3 regions of the Aureimonas sp. AU40 genome follow, and region 2 is predicted to be linked to each of the others. Evidence: predicted binding sites of a transcription regulator. Region 2 holds the regulator's gene; each other region holds the start of a gene.
The links. The regulator PhoB, encoded in region 2, activates phosphate uptake and scavenging genes when phosphate is short. The targets are predictions, from matches to a motif close to TGTCATNNANCTGTCAT.

Region 1: the regulator PhoB is predicted to act here: its motif matches at 4,955-4,971, upstream of AUL32_RS01770 (Orn/Lys/Arg decarboxylase N-terminal domain-containing protein).
Region 3: the regulator PhoB is predicted to act here: its motif matches at 8,529-8,545, upstream of AUL32_RS12880 (DUF2794 domain-containing protein).

Annotation. Positions count from the first base shown of each region.
Region 1 covers NZ_BBWL01000004.1:25,877-35,739, reverse strand. Annotated here, with positions in the region: gene AUL32_RS01795 (ABC transporter permease) at 1-267, opposite strand, end outside; gene AUL32_RS01790 (ABC transporter substrate-binding protein) at 513-1,811, opposite strand; gene AUL32_RS01785 (ABC transporter ATP-binding protein) at 1,852-2,841, opposite strand; gene AUL32_RS01780 (GntR family transcriptional regulator) at 3,082-3,810, shown strand; gene AUL32_RS01775 (aspartyl/asparaginyl beta-hydroxylase domain-containing protein) at 3,960-4,799, shown strand; gene AUL32_RS01770 (Orn/Lys/Arg decarboxylase N-terminal domain-containing protein) at 5,014-7,371, shown strand; gene AUL32_RS01765 (GNAT family N-acetyltransferase) at 7,395-7,955, shown strand; gene AUL32_RS01760 (SDR family NAD(P)-dependent oxidoreductase) at 7,977-8,741, opposite strand; gene AUL32_RS01755 (DUF6212 domain-containing protein) at 9,152-9,863, shown strand, end outside.
Region 2 covers NZ_BBWL01000022.1:46,810-56,672, forward strand. Annotated here, with positions in the region: gene AUL32_RS07485 (ATP-binding protein) at 1-176, shown strand, start outside; gene AUL32_RS07490 (PstS family phosphate ABC transporter substrate-binding protein) at 313-1,359, shown strand; gene pstC (phosphate ABC transporter permease subunit PstC) at 1,476-2,951, shown strand; gene pstA (phosphate ABC transporter permease PstA) at 2,951-4,276, shown strand; gene pstB (phosphate ABC transporter ATP-binding protein PstB) at 4,294-5,103, shown strand; gene phoU (phosphate signaling complex protein PhoU) at 5,174-5,896, shown strand; gene phoB (phosphate regulon transcriptional regulator PhoB) at 5,902-6,633, shown strand; gene AUL32_RS07520 (DUF3297 family protein) at 6,715-6,972, opposite strand; gene AUL32_RS26420 (GcrA family cell cycle regulator) at 7,282-8,025, opposite strand; gene AUL32_RS07530 (aspartate aminotransferase family protein) at 8,407-9,615, shown strand; gene argF (ornithine carbamoyltransferase) at 9,612-9,863, shown strand, end outside.
Region 3 covers NZ_BBWL01000039.1:25,309-35,171, forward strand. Annotated here, with positions in the region: gene AUL32_RS12850 (arylesterase) at 1-291, opposite strand, end outside; gene AUL32_RS12855 (ABC transporter ATP-binding protein) at 387-1,109, shown strand; gene AUL32_RS12860 (ABC transporter permease) at 1,205-3,697, shown strand; gene AUL32_RS12865 (Bax inhibitor-1/YccA family protein) at 3,921-4,703, shown strand; gene AUL32_RS12870 (GNAT family N-acetyltransferase) at 4,862-5,419, shown strand; gene AUL32_RS12875 (bifunctional diguanylate cyclase/phosphodiesterase) at 5,512-7,869, opposite strand; gene AUL32_RS12880 (DUF2794 domain-containing protein) at 8,117-8,455, opposite strand; gene AUL32_RS12885 (DUF1223 domain-containing protein) at 8,731-9,513, opposite strand; gene acnA (aconitate hydratase AcnA) at 9,724-9,863, opposite strand, start outside.

The DNA.
Region 1 (9,863 bases), on a different contig from region 2:
CAGCGCCCAGACCAGCCCGGCAAAGCTCAAGGTAGAGACATAGGTTCGAAAGGTTGTGCACAGCGTCGGCAACCGCACGATGCAACGATCGAACACGTCCATGTAGTTCTGCAACGTGAAGGACGGCTGGATCTGGTAATTGTCGTAGGTCCAGACGCTCACCATCGCGATGAAGACGAGCGGCACCACCAGAAACACCAGAAACACCAACGCCAAAGGCGCCGCCTGTAGGTAGGGCGCCAGCCCCGTCCGATCGCTCGCAGCCATACGGCCTCCGTCGCGTGAGGTCTTCGCGGCCGTGGCCGCAGGTTTGCGGGGCTGCCGCCCCGATCCCCGCCCGGGAACGAGTTCCCGGACCCTTCCTTTCTTTTGGGACTTCTTTCCCAATCCGGGGAGGGCCTGAGGCCCTCCCCGGATTGGGACACATGCCAAGAGAAAGAGGGGTCCAGGGGAAATCATTTCCCCTGGCAGGGGGGTGCGGGGGACGGCCGTCCCCCGCCAACGTCAGCGCCTTACGCCGCGACGAACTCGTTCCACTTGCGGACCATGTAGGAGTCCTCGTCCATGACGGCGTTCCAGCAGGCGACGGCGCCCATGCGGTCTGCGAAGGAGCCGCCGTCGCGCAAGGCGCCGGCCTTGGCGATGACCTGGCCCTGGGGGGAGAGGATGTCCTTTTCGGCGGGCTTGCCTTCCATCCAGTAGGCCCATTCGTAGGGCTCCATGGACTTCTGCGCGGTGGGCAGCACGGCGGAATAGTAGCCCTGGCGGTTGAGGAAGGCGCCGGCCCAGCCGGAGAGGAACCAGTTGACGAACTCGTAGGCGGCGTCGAGCTTCGGGCCGTCGAGGGTGGCCGGCAGGGCGAAGCCCGAGGCCCAGGCGCGGTAGCCCTCCTTCAGGGGCTGGAACACGCAGTCGATGCCCTTGGCGCGTACGGCGGTGACGGCGGGCGACCACATGGACTGGATCACGGTCTCACCCGAGGCCATGAGGTTGACGCTCTCGTTGAAGTCCGACCAGAGGGCGCGGAACTGCCCGGCCTGCTTGGCCTCGATCAGCGTCTCGATCGTCATGTCGATCTCGTCGCGGGTCATGTTGCCCTTGTCGGGATACTTGTACTTGCCGGAGGCCTCGATCGCCATGGCAGCGTCCATGATGCCGATGGACGGAATGTTGAGGATGGAGGCCTTGCCCTTGAACTCGGGGTTCAAGAGTTCCGACCAGGAGGAGATCGGGCGCTTGATGAGGTCGGGGCGAATGCCGAGCGTGTCGGCATTGTAGGTGGTGGGGATCAGCGAGATCCACTCGGTCGGGCTGGCGGAGAACTTCTTCGACTTGTTGGCTTCGAGATAGAGCACCTTCCAGGGCGCGGTGCCCTGCCCGCCGATCGGCTTGCCGTCGATCTCGCCCTTGGTGAAGACGGTGGTGATGTTGTCGAATTCCTTGATGCGCTTGGCGTCCATGCCCATCAGGTTGCCGGTCGGCACGAACTTCTTGAGCGAGAAGTATTCGGTGTCGACGATGTCGAACGTGTTGGGCTGGGTGATGATGCGCTTGGTCACCTCGTCGGTGGTGACGGGCACGTATTCGATGGTGATGCCGAGATCGGCTTTCACCTTGTCGGCGATTTCCTTGGACTGGTTCACCGCCGTGCCGAGATAGCGCAGCGTCTTGGCCTCCTGCGCGCGGGCGCCGGAGACGAAGGGAAAGCCGGTGACGGAGGCGCCGCCCACGAAGGCGAAGCCGGCCACGGCCGAGCCGGACTTGAGGAAGGAGCGGCGCGACAGGCCGGCGGGCTGAACGGGATCGGTCATGCGTAGGCTCTCCGGTTGCAAGGACGGTGGGTTGGGTGGATCAGGCGGCCTGAAGGGCGAATTCCTCGCCCCGCGCCCAATGGATGCGGCAAGCCTCGCCGAGGGCGGCCGGGCTCGCGTTGAACTGCTCTTCGGGGATCACGGCGGTGATCTCGCCCGCCTCGCCGGCGGCCAGAACCACGGTGACGGTCGCGCCGCCATATTCGACGCCGCGCACCTCGCCGCTCAGCGTGCGCGCCTCGGCGTTGCCGGCGCCCAGGCGCACCCGGTCGGCGCGCACGGTGACGGGGCGGCCGTCGAGGGTCAGGACATTGTGCCCGCCCATGAAGCGGGCGACGAAGGCGGTCTTGGGCCGGTGAAACACGTCCTGCGGGCTGCCGGCCTGCTCGATGCGCCCGTCCTTCATGATGACCACGATATCGGCGAGCGCCATGGCCTCGTCCTGCCCGTGGGTGACATGGAGAAAGGAGATGCCGAGCTCGCGCTGCAGGCGCTTGAGCTCGGTGCGCACCTTCAGGCGCAGGAACGGGTCGAGCGCCGACAGCGGCTCGTCCAGAAGCAGGATGCCGGGATCGGTGACGAGGGCGCGGGCCAGCGCCACGCGCTGCTGCTGCCCGCCCGAAAGCTGGGCCGGCATGCGCGTCTCAAACCGGCCGAGATCGACCAGATCCATGACGCGCCGCGCCTTGGCATTGCGATCGGCCTTGGAGGCGCCCTTCATCTTCAGGGAGAAGGCGATGTTGTCGAGAACCGTGAGATGGGGAAACAGCGCGTAGCTCTGGAACATCATGGCCGTGCCGCGCCGTGCCGGGGCGAGGTCGGTGATGTTGCCGGCGCCCAGGATGATATCGCCGCCCGAAACGCTCTCGTGCCCGGCGATCATGCGCAGCGTCGAGGACTTGCCGCAGCCGGACGGCCCGAGGAAGCAGCAATAGCTGCCGGCGGGAACGCGCAGGTCGATCGCGTCCACCGCCACCGTCGCGCCGTAGCGCTTGGTCAGCTGCACCAGTTCCAGATCGCCCTGCGCCATGCTCTGCTCCAAACCCGTCCGGTTGGAGTGTTTGCAAACCGCGTGCCAATCCCTTCCAATTCGTGAAGGGCAGGCCTGCCGGGGTTGCGGCGGGCGAGAGCGGGAGGCAGCTCGCCACCGGTCGCCCGGAAAGTCGCCCTTCTGCTGAAATTGTATACAGATATTGTATCGGATCGCATCTTTGCCGCACACGCGCCCCATGCGACGATAGGTCATCCCGTATCAAAGCCCCCGAATCCCATGACCGCCCAGGACATCGCGACCCCTCCCCCCGCCAAGAAAGGGCGCAAGGCGCCCGTCCCGTCCTGGAAACCGATCTATGACGGGCTGATGAGCGCGATCGTCCATCATCGGATCGACCCCGGCACGCGGCTGGCGGAAGAGGATCTGGCCGAGGTCTACGGCGTCAGCCGAACGGTGGTGCGCTCTGCGCTGCAGACCCTGGCGCAGGACGGCGTCCTGATCATCGAGCGTAACAAGGGCGCGCGGGTGGCGCGGCCGACGCCGGAGGAAGCGCGCGAGATCTTCGAGACGCGCGCACTGATCGAGCCGCAGATCGCGCGGCTCGCGAGCGCCAGAATGACTCCGGCCGCCCTCGCCCGGCTGGAGGCCTCGATCGAAGCCGAGCACCGCGCGCTGGCGATAGGGGACGCCAACGCCGCGCTGTTCCAGTCCGCCGAGTTCCACCGACTGATCGCGGAGATCGCCGGCCAGAGCGTGCTCGCGCGCATACTGGGCGAGCTGATGTCGCGCTCCTCGCTGGTGATCGCGCTCTACTGGTCGCGGCGCGAAGCGCTGTGCGACGACCACGCCCATCACGCGCTCGTCGGCTGCTTCGCACGGGGCGAGGGCGAGGCGGCGGCCGATCTGATGCGGCGTCATGTCGAACTGCTCGGCAACAGTCTCGACCTCACGCGCCCCGCCGCGCCCACCCTCGGGCTGGCGGACGTGCTGAAAGCCGTGCGCTAGCAGGCTTGCGAGGCCCTCTCCGGCATCCGCGGCGACCTGCCCGCCACGCCTGCGAAAAAATTGCGGAGCCGCGACAGGGAGCTCTTGCGCGCGCCACAATCAAATGTGCGTTATGCCGAACCGATTCGGATAGCAGGCGGACCCATTCCATGACCAAGGGCCAGAAGAAGGCGCTTCGCCGCGCCGCCATCGCGATTCCCGTTCTGGCGCTGCTTCTGTGGTTCGTGCCCATCCTGACGGCGTTCTGGCTCGTCTGCGGCGCGATCGACGTATCGCGCAACAAGGGCAAGAACCGCCTCCTCGTCAGCCGCTATTTCATGGGCAACGGCATTCTCACCTGGCTTCTCTCGCCCTTCAACCTGTTCGTGGATCGCCTCAGCCGCCGCAACCCGGGCGTCTACACCCTGGGCGACTTCCCGCCGGAATGGCGCGCCGAGATCGAGACCGTGCTGGACACGTTCCGCACCCGGCGCGACGAGATCACGAGCGAAATCGACGCCAAGTTCCATGACGGGCGGCGGGGCATGTATGTCTATCGCTGGTACGGCAAGCCGAATATCGACACGGTGCCGGAGTTCAACCGCGAGTTCAAATACGTCAAGACGATCGCGGTCTCGGTCTTTTCCGGCAAGGAATCCACCACCTGGCATTACGGCCCGCTGCGCCTGACGCTGCGCGTGCTGCTCAATCTCAAGCCGGCCGACAGCGACCGCGTCTTCATCGAGTGCAACGGCGCGCGCCATCTCTGGCGCGACAACCCGCTCTATATTTTCGACGACACGCTGTTTCACCGCTCGGTGAACGAGGTGGACGCGCGGCGCTACAATGTCTTCATGGACGTGATCCGGCCGACCCCGGTGCCGGGTTTCCTCGGTGCGCTCCTTTCGGGCGTCTCGATGATCGCCGACCAGATGAAGTCGCTGTTCTACAAGAACTGGCGCATGATCGGGAACCGGCCCGCCGCCCCGGCGCAGACCAGCAAGGGCTGAAACCCTTCTCCATCGCGAGCGGACCCGCGCGCCTCGCGGCGCGCCGGGTCCGTCTCGTTTTCGGGCGCGCGTCGCCCCGCCGGGCGTCCCGCCCTTCTCCCCCTTCCCTTTTTCCCATCGGCCCTGTCGGGCGCTTGGCGGCTGAAATGGCGGACTGTCTTGGTCCTGTCATGAAACGCACCGACAGTCCGCGCCACGACGAACCGGGTGCCTCATGGACTATTTCAGACGCTTTACCTTCCTCTTCGCCACGCCTTCCTTCGACGCCGACGACCTGGAAGGCGCCCGGTACAACCAGATCGTCGACGAGATCGAAAAGTCCGGCTTCGAGGTCGTGCGCGCCCGCACGCTGGAAGACGCTGCCATCTCCGTACAGACGGACGCGGCCATCGGCTGCATGATGGTGGACTGGGGCAAGAAGGGGTTGGAGGGCAAGACCGCCGCGCTGATCAACCTGATGCGCCGGCGCGGGCTCGACTTCCCGATCATCCTCCTCATCCGCCGCAAGCGCTTCGAGGACGTGCCGGTCGAGGTGCTCGACTTCATCGACGGCTATGTCTTCCTGTCGGAGGAAACGCCGGCCTTCATCGCCAAGAACCTCATCAGCCGCCTCAAGCAATATGCCGAGACGCTGAAGACGCCCTTCTTCGGCGCGCTGGTGGACTATGCCGAGGAGGGCAACCAGCTCTGGACCTGCCCGGGTCACAATGGCGGCGTCTTCTACAGCCGCTCGCCGATCGGCCGGGTGTTCATGGAGCATCTGGGCGAGGCGGTGTTCCGCGACGATCTCGACAATTCGGTGCTGGATCTCGGCGATCTCCTGACCCACGAGGGGCCGGCGCTCGCCGCGCAAAAGGAAGCGGCGAAGATCTTCGGCGCCGAGAAGACCTATTTCGTCCTCAACGGCACCTCCACCTCCAACAAGGTGGCGCTGGCCGCCCTGGTGACGGACGGCGACCTCGTCCTGTTCGACCGCAACAACCACAAGGCCGCCCATCACGGCGCATTGCTGATCTCGGGCGGCATCCCGGTCTATGTTCCGACCGCGCGCAATTCCTACGGGTTGATCGGCCCGATGGACTTTGCTTCGCTGGACGAGGCGGCGCTGCGCGAGCGCATCCGCACCCATCCGCTGGTGAAGGACCCCGAGGCCTGGAAGAAGCCCCGCCCCTTCCGCGTCGCCGTGGTGGAGCAGTGCACCTATGACGGCACGATCCACAATGCCGAGATGATCCTGAAGCGGATCGGGCATCTGTGCGAATACATCCTGTTCGACGAAGCCTGGGCGGGCTTCATGAAGTTCCACCCCCTCTATGCCGGGCGCTTCGCCATGGGACTCGCCGATCTCGGTCCCGATGCGCCGGGCATCATCGCCACGCAGTCCACCCACAAGCAGCTGGCGAGCTTCTCCCAGGCGTCGCAGATCCACATCAAGGACCGGCACATCAAGGGCCAGAAGCGGCGCGTGGAGCATCGTCGCTTCAACGAGAGCTTCATGCAGCATGCTTCCACCTCGCCATTCTATCCCCTCTTCGCCTCGCTCGACGTCGGCGCGCAGATGATGAAGGGCCGCTCGGGCGAAGTGCTCTGGGACGACACGATCCGCCTCGGCATCGAGCTGCGCAAGAAGATCCGCGCCGTTCGCCGCGAGTTCGAGGAGAAGGAGCAGCGGCCGGAGCGGCGCTGGTTCTTCGAGCCCTTCGTGCCCGACACCGTGTCGATTCCCGACGCGGCGCGGCCGGGCGCAGCCCATGTCGTGCCCTGGGAAAGCGTGTCGACCGACCAGCTCGCCACCAATCCGGCCTTCTGGCAGCTTTCGCCGGACGCCCGCTGGCACGGTTTCCGCGACATGGAGCCGGGCTTCGCCATGACCGACCCCAACAAGCTGGTGCTTCTGACGCCCGGCTTCGACGGGGCCAACGGGGCCTATGGCGAGCACGGCATTCCCGCCCCCGTCGTCGCTCAATACTTACGCGAAAACCGGATCGTGGCGGAGAAGAACGATCTGAACTCGCTTCTCTTCCTGCTGACGCCGGGTGTCGAGGCCTCCAAGGCCGGCACGCTGATTTCCGGCCTCGTCGCATTCAAGCGGCTGCACGACGAGAACGCACCCCTGGAAGACGTCATCCCGGAATTCTACCGCCGCCGGGCCCATCGCTATGCCGGCGTGCGGGTGCGCGATCTCTGCGCCTCCATGCATCGCTTCTTCCGCGCCGCCAATGTCAGCGCCCTGCAGGCCATGCAGTTCTCGGCGGAGCACCTGCCCGAGATCGCCATGTCGCCGCACGACGCGGCGCGCTGCCTCGTGCGCAACGATGTCGACTATCTGCCGATCGACGCCATCGCCGGGCGCATCGCGACCACGCCCTTCGTGGTCTATCCGCCGGGCATCGCGACCATCGTGCCGGGCGAGCGGCTGAGCGAGCGCGCCCAGCCGATGATCGACTATCTCAAGATGTTCGAATCCTCGTTCAACACGTTCCCCGGCTTCGAGGTTGAAATCCAGGGCGTTTACCGCGAAACCGACGAGGCGGGCCGCGTGCAGCTCCACACCTATGTCGTCGCGGAATAAGACCAAAGGTTTCGAGCCCGTCCATGGATCAGGAGAATGAGATCGCGATCCGCCCCTCGCGCGATTCCGACGTCGAGGCCATGCTGGCGATCTATCGCCGGCATATCCATCGCGGGGTCGAGGCCGGGGTGGAGGACAGCGAGACGCCGGAACCCGACGATCTGCGGGACCGGCGCAAGAACCTCAAGAACCGCCGCATGCCACACCTCGTCGCGACCCGTCGCGGCGAGGTGGTGGGCTATGCCTATGTCGTGCAGTTCCGCAAGCGGCCGGCCTATCGCTACGCCGTGAAACATTCGATCTACGTGCATCATCAGCATCTCGGCCGAGGCCTCGGCCGGCTCCTGATGCGCGGGCTGATCGATGCCTGCGCGGCGGCGGGCTTCCGGCAGATGATCGGCTATATCGACTCGGACAACGCCGCCTCGCTGGCGCTTCACGCGAGCTTCGACTTCCAGCGCGTCGGCCACCTGCCGGCGGTGGCCTATCGCTACGGCCGCTGGGCCGACAGCGTCATGGTCCAGCGCTCGCTCGGCCCCGGCTCCACCGAGCCGCCTCCGCCCCTACCGCTTTCGACGCGCTGAGGGCGAGGGTCGAATCCGCCATCAACTCAAGGGCGGCTGGCCGTTGGAGGCGGTGAGGCCGCCGTCCACCGGCAGGTTGACGCCCGTGACGAAGCGGGCGTCCTCGCTCGCCAGAAAGGCGATGACGCCGGCGATGTCGTCCGGCTCGGCGCCGCGCCCCATCGGAATGCGCGCCTCGAAGGCGGCGATCAGTTCGGGCTGTTCGCTCATGCCCTCGGTGAGCTTGGTGTAGGTCAGCGAGGGGTTCACCGCGTTCACCCGCACGCCGGCCTTGGCCTCGTCCATGGCTAGAGCGCGGGTGAAGTTCGTCACCGCGCCCTTGGCGGCGCAATAGAAGCTGTGGTTCCAGTCGCCGCCCAGTCCCGAGACGGACGAGACGTTGACGATCGAACCCTTGGACTGGCGCAGGGCCGCGATGGCCGTCCGGCTCATCTGCACGACGCCGTAGAGATCGCTTTCGATCACCTTCGTGAAGGCGGAAAAGTCTCCCTCGTCCAGCTTGCCGAGATGATCGACGCCGGCATTGTTGACGAGAATGTCGAGCCGGCCGAAGCGATCGAGCGCGAGATCGACCAGCGACTGGCACGCCTTGCCATCGGAGACGTCGCCCACCTGGATGGCGACATCCGCCGCACTGAGGCTCGCCGCCACCCGCTTGAGCTCCATCTCCTCCTTGTCGCAGAGAACGAGCTTGGCGCCCTCGCTGGCGAAACGCCGTGCGGCGCCTTCGCCGATGCCGGACGCCGCACCCGTGACGATGACCACCTTGTCGCTGAACCGTGCCATCCGATACGTCTGTCCCTTGCCTGAGGATCGGCGCCGTGCGCCGCTTTGGGAGGACAAGTCCGCCGACCTCGACCGGGTTGCAGCCGCGACGAAGCGCGCACCGTGCGGCTTTGCCTGGCAATTGCAACCGTCAGGTTCGGCCAGCCGCTCCGGCGCCTCCCCAACCCTTGCCACTCGCATGGTTAACCAAGGTTAATCACGCCGGCGCGAATGGTAATTTGCAGGAGCTAACTCACTGCGTTGCAACAAGAAAAAGCGACTGCATTTTTTACTGATAAACGTATTGATAATAACCCAATATTCCAGCGATAATACATTCCACGGCGGCCGATGAGCCGATCTATTCAGCTTCGACGAGGCAGACGATGTCACTGGTTGCTTTGCCAGAACGCGATCTCGCGACTCCGCAAATGCCCCTCCTTGTCGCGCCGAGCCCGGCGCCGGTGGCTGTCGCGTCCGAAATCCACCCGCCTCGCCCGGTTTCGTCGGAGCCGGCGGCACAACCCAGCGATCCGCTGGCAGAGCTTTCCAGCCTTTGCCAGGCGCTGGACGCTCGCATCCGGCAGGGCGCGGCGGCCCATGCGCAGGCACTACGCCGCTTGTCGATCCTGCGCCGCGCCAATGAGGCCGGGCAGAACGATTTCGCCGGGCTGGAGCGCCATCTCGCCCATCCCCGGGAGGCCGCCGCCCTCGTCTTCTGCTCCCGCGCCGAGCGGGAGGATCGCCGCGTCTTCGTGTCCGCCGGGAGCGAGGGCGTCGCCCAGCTCCTGCCGGCCGCCAGCAGCGGTCTCGGCACGGTGGAGCTGCGGCTCCACGCCGTGGACGCCCGGCCGGGCGCCCGGCTTCATCTCGATCTCGTCGCACTCAACGACCACAGCAGCCTGTCGCGCTGGAGCCTGCCGCTGGACCGGCTGGCGCCCGGCTGGGTGGCCTTCGCGCTCGACCGCGAGCCCTCGGGCGCGCCGCGCCTTCTGGAACTGCGTCTGGCGGTCGAGGGGCCGGAGGGCGCGGGCGTGACGCTGGGCGGCGGCGAGGACATGCCGGTGCGCCGCTTCCGGCTGCGCTCCGGGGGCGCCGAGGACAAGGCGATCCTGCCGGCCGCCATGGAGCTGCGTCTTTGGA
Region 2 (9,863 bases):
ACGGAAGCGGACGCGTGCGCGGCACCGGGCTCGGCCTCAGCATCGTGCGAAACGTCCTGATCCGACACAACACGCGGCTGTCGATCAGCTCGATTCCCGGCCAGGGATCGACCTTCTCGGTCCGCTTCCGTTTGCGCGTTCCGGGGGCCTTCGAAAAATCTCAATATAAATCATAAGGTTGTGCTGTCATAAATCGGATGTGGATTTGTCATAGATAGGTTGCGTCGGCCCGCTAGACCGATCATGAACAGCGCCGCGGAATCGAGTTCGCCCGGCGGTTCGCATTCGAAACGTTTCGATGGAGAAACGCCTGTGAGCAAATCCCTTCTCGCCAGCCTTGCCCTGGGCGCTGCCGTCATGACGACGGGCGCCGCTTTCGCGCAGAGCGCGCAGCCCGTCCATTCGGCCGGTTCGTCCACGGTTCTGCCTTATGCGCAGATCGTGGCGCAGAACTTCGGCGAGATCTTCCCCGACTTCCCGACCCCGGTGGTCGAGTCCGGCGGCACATCCGGCGGCTTCCGCCAGTTCTGCTCGGGCGTCGGCCCGGAGACGGTCGACATCGCCAATGCCTCGCGCCCGATCTCGGAGTCCGAGAAGAAGGCCTGCACCGGCGCCGGCGTCACCGAGATCCAGGAAGTGCGTTTCGGCTATGACGGCATCGTCTTCGCCTCCGCGGCTTCTGGCCCGAGCTTCGCGCTGACCCCCGAGCAGGTCTTCAAGGCGCTCGCCGGCAAGGTCGTGAAGGACGGCAAGGTCGTCGACAACACCGCCGCCAAGTGGTCTGACGTCGACGCCTCGCTGCCGAACCAGGACATCATCGCCTTCATCCCGGCCGAGAACCACGGCACGCGCGAAGTCTTCGAAGAGAAGACCGTCGTCGCCGGCTGCAAGGCCTCGGGCGCGCTCGAAGCCTTCAAGACCTCGGGCCTCGACGACAAGGCCGCCGAGAAGCAGTGCCATCAGATCCGCAACGACGGCAAGGCGGTGGACATCGCCGGCGACTACACCGAGACGCTCGCCCGCATCGCCGCCAACCCGCAGGGCGTCGGTGTATTCGGTCTGGCCTTCTACGAGCAGAACCAGGACAAGCTGAAGGTCGCCACCGTTTCCGGCGTCACGCCGTCCGTCGAGACCGTCGCCTCCGGCAAGTATCCCGTGTCGCGTCCGCTCTTCTTCTACGTCAAGAAGGCGCATCTCGGCGTCGTTCCGGGCCTGAAGGAGTTCGTCAACTTCTTCCTTGACGACCAGATGGTCGGCCCCGGCGGCCCGCTCGCCCAGTACGGTCTCGTGCCGGCGCCGGATGCGCAGCGCGAGGAAGCCCGCAAGGCTTTCGAGGCCGGCACCACGATCAAGGGCTGATCTCTCAGCTTTGACGGAGGCCGGCCCGACAAGGGCCGGCTTCTTCACATTCACCGCGAGCCGGCCATCCCGTGAAATGGGCGCCTGCTCATGATTCTCCCGGGAGACGGCGAACGGTGTCCGCATTTGCTCTGATTATGATTGTCCTGGCGATCGGTCTGGTCGGCTATGGGCTTGGCTGCCGCAAGGGCGCCGCGCTGCCGGATTCGCCGGGCGCCAAGGTGCATTCGCGCCCGACCTATCACGGGTCCTTCGTCTTCTGCTGGGCCGTCGTGCCCGCCCTGATCGTCATGGTGCTTTGGCTGTCGATCTCGCCGGCAGTGATCTTCGCCACCGTCGAGCGCCGCCTCGAGGCCGACACGCAGGCCGCCTCGGTCTCGCTCGGCCGCTCGCTCGTGCGCTCCCTCGGCCAGGGCATCCGCGCCTTGCCGTCGGACGAGCAGGCCGGTCTTTCCAGCGCTCGCATCGCTGACATCCAGCCTTTGTTCGAGCGCCGCGGCATTCCGTTGCCGGGCGGCGCGACCGACGCGATGATCCCCATCGCGCTCGAAAAGAACCACATGGAGGACATGAGCCGGCTCGCCCTGACAGGCGTGACTCTGGTCCTCGCGATCGGCGGCCTTCTCTTCGGCCTGTCGCGCATCGCGGTCCGGCTTCGCGCCCGCAATCAGGTCGAGCGGGTGGTCAAGACCTTCCTCGTGGTCTGCTCCTCGATCGCCATTCTCACCACCGTCGGCATCGTCTGCTCGATGCTGTTCGAGTCCCTCGACTTCTTCAGCCGCATCCGCCCGGTCGACTTCTTCTTCGGCACGGTCTGGGAGCCGCGTTTCGCCGCCGCCGGTTCCGAGGCCGCCGGTCAGTTCGGCCTGATCCCGCTTCTGGCGGGCACGCTCTACATCGCCTTCGTGGCCATGCTCTTCGCCGTGCCGGTCGGCCTCTTCGCCGCCATCTACATGGCCGAATATGCCTCCAGCCGCGTGCGCTCGGTGGTGAAGCCGCTGCTCGAACTCCTGGCCGGCATTCCGACCATCGTCTACGGCTTCTTCGCGCTCATCACCGTCGGCCCCTTCCTTCGCGACATCTCGGCCAGCATCAACGGCCTGCTCACCGGCAATTATGTCGGCTTCATCCAGGCGCAGTCGATCCTGACGGCGGGTCTGGTGATGGGCATCATGCTCATCCCCTTCGTGTCCTCCTTGTCGGACGACATCATCACCGCCGTGCCGCGCTCTCTGCGCGACGGCTCGATGGGGCTCGGCGCCACGCCGTCCGAGACGGTGAAGAAGGTGGTGCTGCCCGCAGCCCTGCCGGGCATCGTGTCGGCGCTGCTGCTGACGGCCTCGCGCGCCATCGGCGAGACCATGATCGTGGTTCTGGCCGCCGGCATCGCGGCGAACATCACGCTCAACCCGTTCGAGGCGATGACCACGGTCACGGTCAAGATCGTCTCGCAGCTCACCGGCGATCTCGACTTCACCTCGCCGCAGAGTCTGGTGGCCTTCGCGCTCGGCATCACGCTCTTCGTGCTGACGCTGATCCTCAACATCATCGCCCTTGCCATCGTGCGCAAGTATCGGGAGCAGTACGACTGATGAGCGACACGACGATTTCCCAAGGGTCGGCCATCCCGACCTCGGCCCGTCCGGCCCGTCGCGACATCGGCCTGCGCCGCCGCTACGCTTCCGAGCGCCGCTTCCGCCTCTACGGCCTTTCGGCCATCGGCGTCGGCCTGATCTTCCTCGCCATCCTGCTCTGGACGGTGATCGGGCAGGGCTACACCGCCTTCTTCCAGACCGAGATCCGCCTGCCGATCACTTTCTCCAAGAGCGTGATCGATCCGAACGACCGGGCCAAGACCGATCCGGCGGTGCTGCGCACGGCGAACTATCCTCGCCTGGTGCAGGACGCGCTGGTGAAGGAACTCGGCATCGACCCGAACAACCGCGCCGCCATCACCGCCGCTTCGCAGCTCCTGTCGCAGGGCGTGCGCGCGCAGCTCGCCAACATGGTGATGGACGATCTCTCGATCATCGGCACCACGCAGGAGATCTGGATCTACGCCAACTCCACCGTGGACTCGGCGGTGAAGGGCCAGTTCGACCTGTCGATCCCCGAAGCGCGCCGTCCTATCAAGGACCAGCAGCTGGAATGGATCCGCCAGCTGGAAAGCCGTGGCGAGCTGACCCAGCGCTTCAACACCGGCCTCTTCACTTTCGGCGCCTCCTCGCGCGCCGAGACGGCCGGCGTCGGCGTGGCGCTGATCGGCTCGCTCTACATGATGGCGATCGTTCTCGCCCTTGCGCTGCCGATCGGCGTCGCCGCCTCGATCTATCTCGAGGAGTTCGCGCCCAAGAACCGCTTCACCGACCTGATCGAGGTGAACATCAACAATCTGGCGGCCGTGCCCTCGATCGTCTACGGCCTTCTCGGCCTCGCGGTCTTCGTCAACTGGTTCGGCCTGCCGCGCTCGGCCTCGCTGGTCGGCGGCCTCGTGCTGACGCTGATGACGCTGCCGACCATCATCATCGCAACGCGCGCCGCGCTGAAAGCCGTGCCGCCCTCGATCCGCGCCGCCGCGCTCGGCCTCGGCGCCTCCAAGATGCAGATGGTGTTCCATCACGTTCTGCCGCTGGCGATGCCGGGCATTCTCACCGGCACGATCATCGGCCTTGCCCACGCGCTCGGCGAAACCGCGCCGCTGCTCCTGATCGGCATGGTCGCCTTCGTCGCCAACTACCCCGCGACGCCGATGGACCCCGCCACCGCTCTGCCCGTGCAAATCTACATGTGGGCCAACGAGGCCGAGCGCGCCTTCGTGGAGCGCACGTCGGGCGCGATCATCGTGCTTCTCCTTTTCCTGGCGGTCATGAACATCACCGCCATTCTGCTTCGTCGTCGCTTCGAGCGTCGCTGGTAGGAAAGAACGGATTTCTTATGATGGACAATCTTCATTTGACCGCCGCCCCGAAGACCAACGCGCCCGTCCTCGCCACCAAGATGAAGGGCGAGAACGTCTCGGTCTTCTACGGCGCGAAGCAGGCCCTGTTCGAGGTCAATCTCGACGTCTACGAGCGGCAGGTGACGGCGCTGATCGGCCCTTCGGGCTGCGGCAAGTCGACCTTCCTGCGTTCGCTCAACCGCATGAACGACACGGTCGAGGGTGCCAAGGTCAAGGGCCTCATCACGCTCGACGGGGAGGACATCTACAACCCGCAGATCGACGTGGTGGAACTGCGCGCCCGGGTCGGCATGGTGTTCCAGAAGCCCAACCCGTTCCCGAAGTCGATCTTCGAGAACGTCGCCTACGGCCCGAAGATCCACGGTCTCGCCAAGTCGAAGACGGACCTGGAAGAGGTCGTCGTGACCTCGCTGCGCAAGGCCGGCCTCTTCGAGGAGGTAAAGGACCGCCTCCACGACGCCGGCACGGGCCTGTCCGGCGGCCAGCAGCAGCGCCTGTGCATCGCCCGCGCCATCGCCGTTTCGCCCGAGGTGATCCTGATGGACGAGCCTTGCTCGGCCCTCGATCCGATCGCGACCGCCACGGTCGAGGAACTGATCGACGAGCTGAAGCAGAACTTCACCATCGTCATCGTCACCCACTCGATGCAGCAGGCGGCCCGCGTCTCGCAGCGCACGGCGATGTTCCACCTCGGCAAGATCGTCGAGGTCGGTTCCACGGAAAAGATGTTCCAGAACCCCGACGACAAGCGCACGCAGGACTACATCACCGGCCGCTTCGGCTGACCTCGCTCCCGGCTCCCGCAGCCTTATCGGGCCGGGAGTCGTTCTCCGCGAAACAGGGAGAGTTCGTTTCATGGAACATCACATCGTCTCGTCCTACGACGACGAACTGAAATTCATCCTTCGTCGCATTTCCGAAATGGGCGGCCAGGCCGAGCGCATGGTCGAGCAGGCGGTCTCCGCCCTGATCCGCTCCGATTGGGGTCTGGCGCAGTCCGTCGTTGCCGACGACATCCTTCTCGACACGCTGCAGCGCGAAGTGGACGAGCGCGCGGTTCTCACGATCGGCAAGCGCCAGCCGATGGCACACGACCTGCGCGAGATCGTCGGCGCCATCCGCATCTCCAACGATCTCGAGCGCATCGGCGATCTCGGCAAGAACATCGCCAAGCGCGTGATCGCGGTGACCGACCACAAGCAGCCGGTGCAGCTGGTGCGCGGCATCGAGCACATGTCGGAACTGGCGCTGGGCCAGCTGAAGAACGTGCTCGACGTCTATGCCACGCGCGACGACGTGCGGGCGCTGGAGATCCGCGCGCAGGACGCCGAGATCGACGCGCTCTACACGTCGCTCTTCCGCGAGCTCCTGACCTACATGATGGAAGATCCGCGCAACATCACGGCTTGCACGCATCTTCTCTTCTCGGCCAAGAACATCGAGCGCATCGGCGACCACGCGACCAACATCGCCGAGACGGTCTACTACATCAAGACCGGCAAACAGATGGAGGTCGAGCGGCCCAAGAGCGACTCGACGCCCTCGATCGCCTCGCCCTCGACCGGCCTGAACGGGTAAGTCGCATGGGCGCCCGGATCACCGTCGTCGAAGACGAGGAGGCGCTGGGCGTCCTCCTTCGCTACAATCTTGAGGCCGAGGGTTACGACGTCGACGTGATCGCGCGTGGCGACGAGGCCGACCTGCGGCTGAAGGAGGGCGTGCCCGACCTTCTTCTGCTCGACTGGATGCTGCCCGGCCTGTCCGGCGTCGAGCTTTGCCGGCGCCTGCGCACGCGGCCCGAGACCGAGCGCCTGCCGATCATCATGCTGACGGCGCGCGGCGAGGAAAGCGAGCGGGTGCGCGGCCTTTCGGTCGGGGCGGACGACTATGTCGTGAAGCCCTTCTCGACTCCCGAGCTCATGGCCCGCGTGCGCGCCATGCTGCGCCGGGTGAAGCCCGAGCGCATCTCCAGCCAGCTCGTGGCGGGCGATCTCGACCTCGACCGCGAGACGCATCGCGTGCGCCGCGCCGGCCGCGAGGTCAAGCTCGGACCCACCGAGTTCCGCCTCCTGGAATTCCTCATGCAGTCGCCCGGCCGCGTCTTCTCGCGCGAGCAGCTCTTGGACGGCGTCTGGGGCCGCGACATCTATGTCGACGAGCGCACGGTGGACGTCCATGTCGGACGTCTGCGCAAGGCCATCAATCGGGGCCGCCAGCGCGACCCGATCCGCACCGTGCGCGGGGCGGGCTATTCGCTGGACGAGAACTTCACCGCCGCCGCGCGGCCCGTGCAGCAGCGGGCCGAAGCGAGCTGAAGCGACGCCTTATGATGAAACGGAAACGCCGCGAGAGCCAAAGGGCTGCTCGCGGCGTTTTCGTTTGGCGGAGGCGGGCGATCAGCCCTCGGCGCTGTCGTCCTTCAGATAGGGCTCGACCGTGCCCTTCAGCTTCATCAGCAGCGGCTTGCCCTGGCGGTCCTTGGCCTTGCCGGCGGCGACGCGCACCCAGCCTTCGCTGACGCAATATTCCTCGACATTGGTCTTCTCGTTGCCGTTGAAGCGGATGCCGATGCCGCGCGCCAGCAGCGCCTCGTCATGGAACGGGCTGTCGGGGTCGATCGCCAGACGGTCGGGAAGGGCGGGGGTATCGGTCATGTCATGGCCTTTTCGAAAGGGGCGTCGCGCGCCGGCCGGGCCGGCGCCTGGATCAGAAAGCGTCTTCCGCTCGCATGGCTTGCCTCATAACGCAGGACAGGCGCGAGCGGGAGACGCTTTCTAGAAGGAGGGCGGGGAGAGAGGCCGCAGGGGCGAGGCAGGCGCAAAGAAAAGCCCGGCGCGAAGGCCGGGCTCGAAACCGCGATGGATTAAAAGCGCCTGAAGCATTCCGGCTTGCCGGAACGCTGCAAGGTCCACGATTTCGTCTCATGTCTCGGAAAAGCATTTCCGCCTTGCCGGGGCGTGCCCTTAGCGAACGCGGCGGCGCTCCGACATCGGCTGGAAGGCGATGCGCGCGTGGTGCTTGCAATAGGGCGAAGAGTCCTGGGAATGGTTTCCGCAGAAGCGGAAGTCCGGGCTCAGCGGGTCGCCCAGCGGCCATTTGCAGGTGCGGTCGGAAAGCTGCACCAGCGTCAGGTTGCGCGACATGGGCACGACCTCGCCGCCTTCGGAATGACCGAATGGCTGGGCCTCCTCGAAGGCGCCGGCGTCCGGGTCCATCTTCAGGGCCGTGGCGCCCACCGAATGGATCATCGGCTGGCGGAGCGGCATGGGCGCGCGCGGCGGGGCGGAAGTGGGCATGGAGGGCGTCAGGATGCGCGGCGCTGCGCTCGGCGTCTGCATGGGGGCCGAGGCGGGCGTCACTACAGGGGCCGCGACGGGCGCGGGCGCGAACTCGCGGCGCGGGGCGGGCGGCTCCACCGCCGCGATCGACGGCGCGGCCACCGGCTCCGGCACGGGCGCGGCGGCGACCGGCACGGGCTGGGGCGCGGGCTCGAAGGCGGGCGCGACGCGCACCGGCGCCACGGGGGCGGCCTCGGCCGGGCTTTCGTCCGCGCCGCCCTTGGGGCGGTTGTCCAGCTTCAGCCGGTGAACCTTGCCGATCACGGCGTTGCGCGTCACGCCGCCGAGCTCCGCCGCGATCTGGCTGGCGCTTCGACCTTCGCCCCAAAGGCGGGTGAGCAGCTCGATGCGCTCCTCGGTCCAACTCATGAACAGACTCCTCGTACTCTGTCGCTGCGGGAGGGCGGCCGGTGCCGTCATCCATAGCCCCTGTCGATCCCTTGCGGATCGACGGGACTTCCCACACGAAATCTGGTGTCTGAGAGGGTTCTAGAACGCGAGTGCGAAGGGCGGCAAGAGTGGGCGCCGCCGGGCGAATCGTTTCGCCCCCTTTTCAACAGCTTATGGGTGCGGAGCGACGTTTACGGAAGCATAGAGGCTCGCAAAAGGCGAAACTTCGGCTTTCGTTGACAATTCGCGCCCCGGCCATGGTATAGGCAGCGCGTTGCGCGCGGGCTTATTGTGCCTGCCGCTCCGGCCGCCTTCGCGCCGCCGTTCCCTCCATTGTCCATGCCAACGAGAAGTATCGCCATGGCCGAGACCCACGACAATCCGCTGTTTGCCACCTTCGCGCGCGCGGACCTTCGAGTGGAGCGAGGCGAGGGGGTCTGGCTGCACATGTCGGACGGGCGCAAGTTCCTGGACTTCACCGGCGGCATCGCGGTGAACTCTCTCGGCCACGCCCATCCCCATCTCGTGGCGGCGCTCACCGAGCAGGCGGGCAAGCTCTGGCATACGTCCAACCTCTTCCACGTGCCCGGGCAAGAAAAGCTCGCCGGCCGGCTGGTCGAGGCGTCCTTCGCCGACAAGGTGTTCTTCACCAATTCCGGCGCCGAGGCGCTGGAATGCGCCATCAAGACGGCCCGGCGCTACCAGTATGTCTCGGGCCACCCCGAGCGCTTCCGCATCGTGACCTTCGAGGGCGCCTTCCACGGCCGCACGCTGGCCACCATCGCCGCCGGCGGCCAGGCCAAGTATCTCGAAGGCTTCGGCCCGAAGGTCGAAGGCTTCGACCAGGTTCCCTTCGGCGACGCGGCGGCGCTGCGCGCGGCGATCGGCGCCGAGACGGCCGCGATCCTGATCGAGCCGATCCAGGGCGAGGGCGGCATCCGCGCGCCCGACGCCGGCTTCCTGAAGCTGATCCGCGATCTCTGCGACGAGCACGGCCTGCTCCTGATCTTCGACGAGGTGCAGACCGGCGTCGGGCGCACCGGGCGCTTCTTTGCCTACGAGAGCACCGGCGTCACACCCGACATCCTGGCCTCGGCCAAGGGCATCGGCGGCGGCTTCCCGCTCGGCGCCTGCCTTGCCACGGACGAGGCCGCCAAGGGCATGACGCCCGGCACGCACGGCACGACCTTCGGCGGCAACCCGCTCGCCATGGCGGTCGGCAATGCCGTCCTGGACGTAGTGTTGGGCGACGGCTTCCTCGACCAGGTGCGCCACAACGCGCTCCTGTTCAAGCAGAGCCTTGCCTCGCTGGCCGATCGCTATCCCGCCGTGGTCTCGGAAGTGCGCGGCGAGGGGCTCCTGATCGGCCTTCAGGCCGTTGTGCCCAACACGAAGCTGATCGAGGCGCTGCGCGACCATTCGATGCTGGCGGCGCCCGCCGGCGACAATGTCGTGCGCTTCCTGCCGCCGCTCACCGTCACCGAGAGCGAAATCCGCGAGGCGATGGAGCGGCTGGAGGCCGCTGTCGCCGACCTGTCCCAGTCCCATCCCGAAAGCAGCGCGGCATGAGCCAAGTTCTCGCCTCCGCGCCGCCGGCCGTTTCGGCCGTCCGGCACTTCATCGATCTGTCCACCATGAAGGGCGGGGACCTGCGCGCCATTCTGGACGACGCGCGGGAGCGCAAGGCGCTCGGCCGCCAGGGCCCGCGCCCGCTCGAAGGGCGCATGCTCGCCATGATCTTCGAGAAGCCCTCGACGCGCACCCGCGTGTCGTTCGACGTCGGCATGCGCCAGCTCGGCGGCGAGACGCTGTTTCTG
Region 3 (9,863 bases), on a different contig from region 2:
CACGATCACGAGGTCGGCACTCTGGGGCACCGACCAGTCGAGGCGCGCAAGGCCTCCCGTGGTCGTGTCGCCCGAGACGCCGGCATTGGCGACCACGGCCTCGACGCCCGCCTTGCCGAGCGCCGCCTGCAGCTGCTCGGGAAAGGATTCGCCGGGGCCGACGCCGTAGCCCGCCGAGAGGCTGTCGCCGAAGGCGACGATCTCCGCCGGCGCGGCCCGGGCGGGCGCGAGAGCGCCGCAGACCCCGAGGCCGATCGTCACGAAGGCGAGAAGCGATTGGAACCGACCCATCTGCCATCCATATCTTAGCAACTGCGAGATTTCGTCGAACGCGCCAAGCGGCCCCAAGGCCCCGGCTCGCATCGGCATATAGGAAGGCAAGGCGCGTGGCAGAACCGGCGATCCGATTACGAAAGGTTCATCTGACGCTCGGCCAGGGCCGGGGCGCGGTGCATGTGCTGAAGGGCATCGACCTCGACGTGGCGGCCGGCGAAAGCGTCGGCATCGTCGGCCCCTCCGGCTCGGGCAAGTCGACGCTGCTCATGGTGCTGGCCGGGCTGGAGCGCGCCGACGAGGGCGAGGTGGTGATTTCCGGCCAGTCGCTGCGATCCTTGAGCGAAGACAAGCTCGCCGCCTTTCGCGGCCGCCATGTGGGCATCGTCTTCCAGTCCTTCCATCTCATTCCCAACATGACGGCGATGGAAAACGTCGCGGTGCCCCTGGAACTCGCGGGCCGGGCCAACGCCTTCGAGCGCGCCGAGGCCGAGCTCCGCGCCGTGGGCCTCGGGGCGCGCGTCACGCATTATCCCGGTGAATTGTCGGGCGGCGAGCAGCAGCGTGTGGCGCTGGCCCGCGCGCTCGCCCCCGAGCCGGCGCTCCTGATCGCCGACGAGCCGACCGGCAATCTCGACGCCGAGACGGGCGCTCAGATCGCCGACCTTCTGTTTGCCGAGCAGAAGCGACGCGGCATGACCATGATCCTCGTGACCCATGACAAGACGCTGGCGGCACGCTGCGGGCGCGAGGTCGCGGTGCGCTCGGGCGTCATCGAAAGCGGGGGCGCCGCGCCGGCCCGGCCGGAAGCCGCCGTCGCGGGGCCGGCCCTGTGAGCCGCGCGGACGTCGCCCCGGCGGGTCTCGCCGCGTCCGGGGAGGGCCGCCCGGCCGGCTCGCTGAAGCTCGCCTGGCGCTTTGCCTTGCGCGAGATGCGCGGCGGCGTGCGCGGCTTCGTCATCTTTCTCCTGTGCCTGACGCTGGGCGTCGCCTCCATCGCGGCGGTCAATTCCGTGTCCGAGATGATGACCACGGGCATCGAGCGTGAGGGGCGCACGATTCTCGGCGGCGACATGCGCTTCGGCCTCAACGGCCGCGAGGCCGGCGAGGCGGAGCAGGCGTTCCTCGCCCGCTTCGGCACCGTGGCGCAGAGCGCCAATCTGCGCTCCATGGCGCGGCTGCCGGACGGCACGAACCAGACCCTGTCCGAGATCAAGGCAGTGGACGCGCGCTACCCGCTCTATGGCGCGGTGGAAAGCGCGCCCGCTGCCCCCCTCGCCGATCTTCTGGCCGAGCGGAACGGGCGCTATGGCGCGCTCGCCGCGCCGGAATTCTTCGATCGGCTCGGCATCGAGCCCGGCGCGACGGTGCTGATCGGTGGTCTCGAGGTCGAACTGCGCGGTCGGCTCCTGCGCGAGCCAGACGTCCTGTCGGACGGCTTCATCTTCGCCCCGCGCCTTCTGGTCGCCAACGAGGCGCTGAAGGCGAGCGGGCTGATCCAGCCGGGCTCGCTGGTGGAATACGACTACAAGCTTCGCTTCACTGACCCGAACACCGACCCGGCCGATGTGGAAGCGCAGGCCAACGCCGCCTTTCCGCAGGCGGGATGGAGCATCCGCGACGCGCGCGAAGCCGCTCCCTCGCTTCAGCGCAGCATCGACCGCTTCTCGCAGTTCCTGACGCTGGTCGGCCTCACCGCGCTGATCGTCGGGGGCGTCGGCATCGCCAATGCCGTCTCGGCCTATCTCGACGGCAAGCGGCAGGTCATCGCCACGTTCAAGAGTCTGGGCGCCGGCGGCGGCTTCGTGGTCTGGATCTATCTCATCCAGATCGGCCTGCTCGCCGCGGTCGGCATCGCGGCCGGCCTCGTCTTGGGCGCGCTCGCGCCCTTCGCGGCGGCGGGTTTTCTGGAAGCCTATATCCCGGTCTCGACGCAGCCCTCGGTCTATCCCGGCGCGCTTCTGCTTGCCACCGCCTTCGGCTTCCTCACCGCCTTCGCCTTCGCCATCCTGCCGCTCGGCCGAACGCGCGATGTGGCGGCCACCGCCCTGTTCCGCTCCAACGAGGGGCCGGGCGCGTTGCGCACACGCCTAAGCTACGCGCTGGCGGCGGGCGTCCTGGCGCTGGGCCTTGCCGGTCTCGCCTTCCTGATGGCGAGCGACAAGCGCATTGCCGGCGTCTTCCTCGTCGCCACCGCCGTCGCCTTCGTGGTCCTGCGTCTCGTCTCGATCGCCATCCGCGCGATCGCGGCGCGCCTGCCGCGCGTGCGCTCCACGCCGCTGCGCCTTGCCATCGGCAATATCCACCGGCCCGGCGCGCTCACCCATTCCGTAGTCCTGTCGCTCGGCCTCGGGCTGACGCTGCTCGTCACGCTGGCGACGATCGACACGGCGCTGCGCCGCGAGATCGGCACGGGGCTGGCCGCCCGCGCGCCGAACTTCTTCTTCGTCGACATCCAGTCCACCGAGGTCGATCCGTTCCGCCAGCGGATACAGGAGCTTGCGCCGGGTTCGACGCTCGACGCCGTGCCCATGCTGCGCGGGCGCATCGTGAAGCTGAACGGCACGGACGTGGCGCAGCTTCAGGTGCCGCCTGAAGGCGCCTGGGTGCTGCGCGGCGACCGGGGCGTCACCTATTCCGCCGCCCCGCCCGAGAACACGACACTGACGCAAGGGGTCTGGTGGCCCGCCGACTATACCGGCGAGCCGCAGGTTTCCTTCTCCGCCAAGGAGGGAGGGGAGCTCGGCCTGAAGCTCGGCGAGACGGTGACCGTCAACGTGCTCGGCCGCGAGATCACCGCGCGCATCGCCAATTTCCGCGCGGTGGAATGGGAATCGCTGTCGATCAACTTCGTCATGGTCTTCTCGCCCAACACGTTCGCCGGCGCGCCCCATGCGTGGCTGGCGACGCTGGACATGCCGCAGGCCTCCAGTGACGGAGAGCGCGCTGTCCTGCGCGGCATTTCCAACAGCTTCCCGGCGGTGACGACGGTGCGGGTGAAGGATGCGCTGGATGCGGTGAACGCGCTGGTCGCGCAGTTGGCGCTCGCCATCCGCGCGGCGGCGGCCGTGGCGCTGGTGGCCTCGGTTCTCGTTCTGTCGGGCGCGCTCGCGGCGGGCAATCGGACCCGCGTCCACGACGCCGTGGTGCTGAAGACGCTGGGCGCGACGCGCTCGGTCCTGATCCGGGCCTATGTCACGGAATATCTGACGCTGGGCGCGGCGACGGCCCTCTTCGCCATCGGCGCCGGGGCGCTCGCGGCCTGGTACGTGCTCGCCCGCGTCATGCAGCTGCCCTTCAGCTTCGACGGCGGCATCGCGCTCACCGTTCTCGTCGTGGCGCTGGTTCTGACCGTGGGCTTCGGCCTCGCCGGCACGTGGCGGGTGCTCGGCCAAAAGGCGGCGCCCGTCCTGCGGGAGTTGTAGAAAGGGCGGATTGGGAGCCGAAACCGGCCGAATGACGGAAATTTAATGGCACTGGGGCGCCGAATCCGCCGCCCTGAGCGTTGCGTCTCTTGTGAGCGAGGCCGATGCTTCGCATATTTGGGGCCAAGGGCTTGCTGGGCGTCCCGCCAGCGGAGCCAGGCTTTTCGAGGCCGACCCCCACGGGACCCCGGACAACACGGGACACCGAAAAAGGAGACTGTCCATGGCTGACAAGTGGAACAGCGGCGTTCGCAGCGTCCCCCTGTCGCGGGGCCGCGCCGACGTCGCCATCGACCAGGGCCTCCGGAGCTACATGCTCCGGGTCTACAATCTCATGGCCATCGGCCTCGCCTTGACCGGCATCGCCGCCTACGGCCTCTTCTCCGCCGCGACCACGAGCGATCCTTCGCTGGCGGTCGGCGCGGTCAACGGCGTGATGCTGACGCAGCTCGGCGCCACCGTCTTCACGACGCCGCTGCGTTGGGTGCTGATGTTCGCCCCGCTTGCGCTGGTGATGTTCCTGTCCTTCCGCATCCACCGCATGAGCACGGGGGCCGCGCAGGCGACCTTCTGGTCCTATGCCGCGCTGGTCGGCCTGTCGCTCTCCACGATCTTCCTCGTCTACACGCAGGAATCGATCGTGCAGGTGTTCTTCGTCACGGCCGCCGCCTTCGGCGCGCTGTCGCTCTTCGGCTACACGACGAAGCGGGACCTGTCGGGCATGGGCTCGTTCCTGGTGATGGGCCTTTTCGGCCTCATCATCGCCATGCTGGTGAACGTCTTCCTCGCCTCCTCGGCGCTGGGCTTCGCCATCTCGGCCGTGGGCGTGCTCGTCTTCGCCGGCCTCACAGCCTGGGACACGCAGCGCATCAAGGACATGTACTTCGAAGGCGACGACACGCTGGTCGCGGGCCGCAAGGCCATCATGGGAGCGCTGTCGCTCTACCTGAACTTCATCAACATGTTCATGTTCCTGCTTCAGTTCCTCGGCTCCAGCCGCAACTGAGCGGCTAAGCCGACAGGATCGATACGGTGAAAGGGCGGCTCTCGGGCCGCCCTTTTTTGTGCGCGTTCGACGCCCCAGCCTCCGTCATTCGACGCATTGAGCCGCCGGGCCGCCGCGCCTATGGTCGCGCCGTTTCGAATGAGTAAGGCATCCCCTCCATGAGCGCGTTCACCCTTCGCGAAGCCAGCCTGGCCGATATTCCCGCGATCTGCCGGATCTACGAGCACGCCGTCTTGCACGGCACGGCGACCTACGAGCTGGTTCCCCCCGACGAGACGGAGATGACGGCGCGCTTTCTCGGCCTGACGCGGCAGGACTATCCCTATCTCGTCGCCTGCGACGCGGCTGGCGAGGTCGTCGCCTATGCCTATGCCGGCCCGTTCCGGGCTCGGCCGGCCTATCGTTGGTCGGTGGAGGATTCGATCTATCTCGCGCCCGAGGCGCAGGGGCAGGGCATCGGCACGGCGCTGCTCGGCCGGCTCCTGGAGCTTTGCCAGGCCAAGGGCTTCCGCCAGATGATCGCGGTGATCGGCGGGGCCGACAATCACGGCTCGATCCGTCTGCACGAGAAGCTCGGCTTCGCGCGGATCGGCCTGTTCGAGGGCTCCGGCTTCAAGTTCGGCCGCTGGATCGACACGGTGCTGATGCAGTACCCGTTGAACGGCGGCAAGAGCACGGTCCCGGACGAAAGCGTCTATCCCGGCACCCTGTCGTAGTCGGAGAGGCTTTGATCGCCCCGGCCACGCCTCGCGCGGCTTGAACCCCGCGCGCCGGCTTCGCTCGCTGTGAGGGCGGGGGAGGCCGGGTGTCAGGCCGCGTCGGCGACGAGCGGTTGGCTCTCTCGCAGGCGCGGCTCGGGGCGACCGAGCAGATAGCCCTGGCCGGCGTCGCAGCCGATGCGGCGCAGGAGCGCCAGCTGCGTTTCCGTCTCGATGCCTTCCGCCAGCGTCGGGATGGACAGCGCCCTGCCGAGCTGGACGATGGCGGTGAGCACCGCCAGCGAGTTCGCATCGGTGTCCGCGCTCGCCACGAAGGACCGGTCGATCTTGATCCGGTCGAGCGGGAAGTCGCGGAGATGGGCGAGCGAGGAGAAGCCCGTTCCGAAATCATCCATCGCCACGCGAATGCCCATCTCCCGCAGCGAGGCGAGCATATGGGCGATGGCCGGACCGTCCTCGACCATGGCGGTCTCGGTCAGCTCCACCTCCAGCCGCGCCGCCGTCAGGCCGCTGGCCGCCAGCGCCCGCGTCACATGCGCCATGAGCTGCGGCGAGCGCAGCTGCACGGGCGAGACGTTGACCGAGATGTGCAGCGCGCTGTCCCAGGTCGCGGCCTCGCGGCAGGCTTCCCGCAGCACCCATTCGCCGATCCCGACGATCAGGCCGATCTCCTCGGCGAGCGGAATGAAGCGCGCGGGCGAGATGGGGCCGAGGGTGGGATGGTTCCAGCGGATCAACGCCTCGTAGCCGATCACCGCATCGCTCGAAAGCGAAAGGAGCGGCTGGTAGGCGAGGTGGAAGGCGCCCTGCGCCAGCGCCTGGCGCATGTCGCGCTCCAGCTGGTTGCGCTCAGCAACCGCCTCCATCATGCCGGAGAGATAGGCGACCGCGCAGCCACGGCCCTGGCGCTTGGCCTCGTAGAGCGCGATGTCGGTCTGCTGCATGAGAAGGTCGGCGTCGGCCGCCTCGTGCGCGCCGCAGATGCCGATCGAGCAGCCGATGGACAGCATCGTGTCGCCCACCATGAAGGGCACGGACAGCGTGGAGACGATGCCTTCCGCCGTTTCGCGCGCCGTCGCGGCGTCTCCCGCCAGGAGGATGGCCAACTCGTCGCCGCCGATGCGGGCGACGAAGTCGGCCTCGGCCAGGATCACCCGAAGGCGCCCGGCGACCTGCACGAGGAGCTGGTCGCCCATCGCATGGCCATAGGTGTCGTTCACCGGCTTGAAGCGATCGAGATCCAGAAGCAGGAGATGCCACCGCTCGGCGGGCTCCAGCCCCGCCTCCATACGCGCCTGCAGGCCGCGCCGGTTGGCGAGGCCCGTCAGCGGGTCGTGGAAGACCATATGCGAGATCTGCTGCTGCGCCTTTCGGGTGCTCGTCACGTCGTCGAAGATCAGCACCGTGCCGCCGCCCTGCACCGGGCGGCTTTCGATTTCCAGAATGCGCCCCCCGGACATGGCGCATTCCGTGCGCCGCAGCGTGCCGGAACGAATGCGCTCCAGGATGCGCTGGTTCACGTCGGTCTGCTTGTCGGCCGACCAGTTGTTGGCCCGCCCGACCACGCTGAGAAAGGACAGGACCGACATGCCGTTGCTGAGGGAACGCTCGCCCAGGGCGAACAGCTCAAGGAAGCGCGTGTTGAACAGGCCGATCCGGTTCTGGTTGTCGATGAAGACCAGCCCGTTCGACATGTTGTGAAGCGCTGTGGAGAGAATCTGCGCGTGCGCGAGCTTCTGCTCCTCGAAGCGCCGCGCCGTCAGCAGGGCCAGGATGGCGCCGACGAAGAGAACCACGGCGCCGGCGGCGGTGAAGATGCTGAGCGTGACGTTCTCGCCCGCGATCGCCAGTCGGTCGCCATGAGGCATGAGCGAGACGCCGGCGATCGAGATGAAATGCGCGCCGCAGACCCCGAGTGTGACGAGAAGGCAGACCAGGGCGGGATGACGCATCGCGCGGGGCAGGCCGCGAGCCGTCGCAAGGCACAGGCCGCCCATGCCGTAGGCGAGCACCACCACGGGTCCCGCGATCGCCTGCGAGCAGCCTTCGATCGCGGACATGCCGGCATAGTGCATGGCGCCGATGCCCAAGCCCCCGAGCGCGCCGAGGAGAACCCGCGCGCGGAGCGACGAAAAGGAGACCGAAAGCGCCAGCGGCACGCCCACGGCGAGAACCGAGATGAGGGCCGACAGGGCCGTTTCCGACCCGTTGTAGCTGAGCAGCAGATCGGCGCGGTAGCCGAGCATGGCGATGAAATGCGTGGTCCAGACGCCGAGCCCGGCCACCGCCGCCACGGCCCATTGCCAGCGGCGGCGAACCGCACCTTCGCCCGCCTCGGCCGCATCCAGAAGCACCGCCAGAAGCCAACCTGCCACCACGCAGATGGCGGCGGCCGTCAGGACGAATCCGAGGGAATGCTGCGATGCGAGAAGGATGAAGGCTGCCATACCGAAAGCCATAGGGGACCAACGGTATCCACCGCCTCAATCCGGATGGTGAAGAAGCGTTGAATCTCACCCTCGGGAGAGCCGGCCTTGTGGGGCGGAATGACAGGCGCGCCGCCGACCCCCCGATTTCACTGCGGGTTCGGGCTGCCGGACCATTGGCCGGTATGACCAGCGACATCGCGCCGCTCCCCGGCCGGGCCGGCGCGCGGCCATCCTGGCCGAACCGGCCCGCCGACGAGACGTGTCTTCAGCTTTCTGTGAGCTTCAACGCCTTATCGAAGACGCGCAGCACCTGCGACAGCTCGTGGCCGCGCTTCATGACGAGGCCGCCGGCGGCATGCACGCTGTAGGCGCCCTGGCGCCGCGCGAGCTTGGGGTCCTTCTCGATGCGGAAGAGCGGCATTTCCGAGGCGCGGCGGAAGATCGAGAACACGGCGCGGTCGCGCAGCGTGTCGATCGCATAGTCCCGCCATTCCCCGGCCGCCACCATGCGCCCGTAGATGCGAAGGATCTCTCCCAGTTCGTGGCGGTCGAAGCTGACGATCGGCAGGCTGTTGGCGCTGCGCACCTCCGCCAGATTGATCAGCGAGGCGGAGCGTTCGGCTGCAGGTTCGGTCAATCGCTGTCCCTCCGAGGCGCGGCGCGGGGGAGGCGCGGCGCTTCATCATCCTGTCATGGAAATGGGACCGGGCGAAGGGCGTTGCAACGGGACCGCCATGCCGGGGCAAGGCTTGCGGCGCGCCGGACGTGGCTTGTGCGCAGCCGCGTCCGAGGGCGATTCAGGCCCCGGGTCTAGGAAGCTGGCGCTATCTTCTTGTAAAAAGGGATGTTTTCCCGATTGGGGAGTCGCTCGAAGAAACGTCAGAAGCGCAGTGCCGCCGCCGCCAGGATGCGGCCCGGCCGGTCGTCCTTGTCCATCGCCTGGATCAGCGCGACGCAGCCGCCCGCCTCGGCGTCGGGATCGGCCAGGAGTCCAAGCGGCATGTCCACCGACAGGCGCCCGTCCGGGCCGATCACCCCGACCGCGCGCCAGTCGCGCACGGCATGGGTGTTGAGAAGCTGGCGACCCTGGTTCTCGCCGCGCGCGACCTGCGTGCTGGTGGTCTTGGCATAGGTCGCCAGGATCAGCGCCGGGGGGCGGGCGCCTTCCGGTTGCGGACCGGCGGCGACGCGAAGGCTCAGCGTGTCGCCGGACAGGCGCATCTCGATGGTGGGCTGGCCGTCCGCGCCCGGCAGCGGTGCGGCGCCGACGGCGCGCTCGATCGCCGCCTCGTCCGCGCCGCCGAGCGCAGCCTGTCCGTTGACGATGGCCTGGGGCGTCGATAGCCCGCCCAGCCGCATCGCCTTGCTGTAGCCCTTCTGCCGCTCGGCGTTGCGGCGCGAGCCGAGCGGGTCCTCCCAGCCGATATAGTCCCAATAATCGACGTGATAGGCCAGCGCCACGTAGTCCGGCCGCGCGGCAAGGCGCGAGAGAACCGCGTCGGCCTTGGGGCATTCGGCGCAGCCCTGGCTGGTGAAGAGCTCCACGATGCCGCGCACCGTCCGGCTCGTCGCCTCGGCGCCGCTCTCATCCGCGCGCGCGCTGGGGGCGCTCACAAGCGCGGCGGCGGCGAAGGCCAGGGCGGCAAGGCTCGGCGGGGTCATGGGGCGGGGTCTCCTCGGCTTCGGGGCCTGCCCGAAAACAGATGGGACCATGCGGGAGGAACCCCAGGGAACGCGAGCCTTCCCCCGTTCAATTGAGGGTGAAGCTTGCGCGAGGGTGCGCGCATGAAAACGCCGCCGCCCCTGCGTGCAGGAGCGGCGGCGAAATGAGACGCCCGGCCCGCGAAGGGGCCGGGCGGATGGGACGTGACCTCAGGCGGCGAGCTGGCGCAGCACGTAGTGCAGGATGCCGCCGTTCTTGAAGTATTCCAGCTCGTCCAGCGTATCGATGCGGCAGAGCAGGGGAACGGTCAGCACTTCGCCATTGGCGCGGGTGATGACGGCGTTCATGG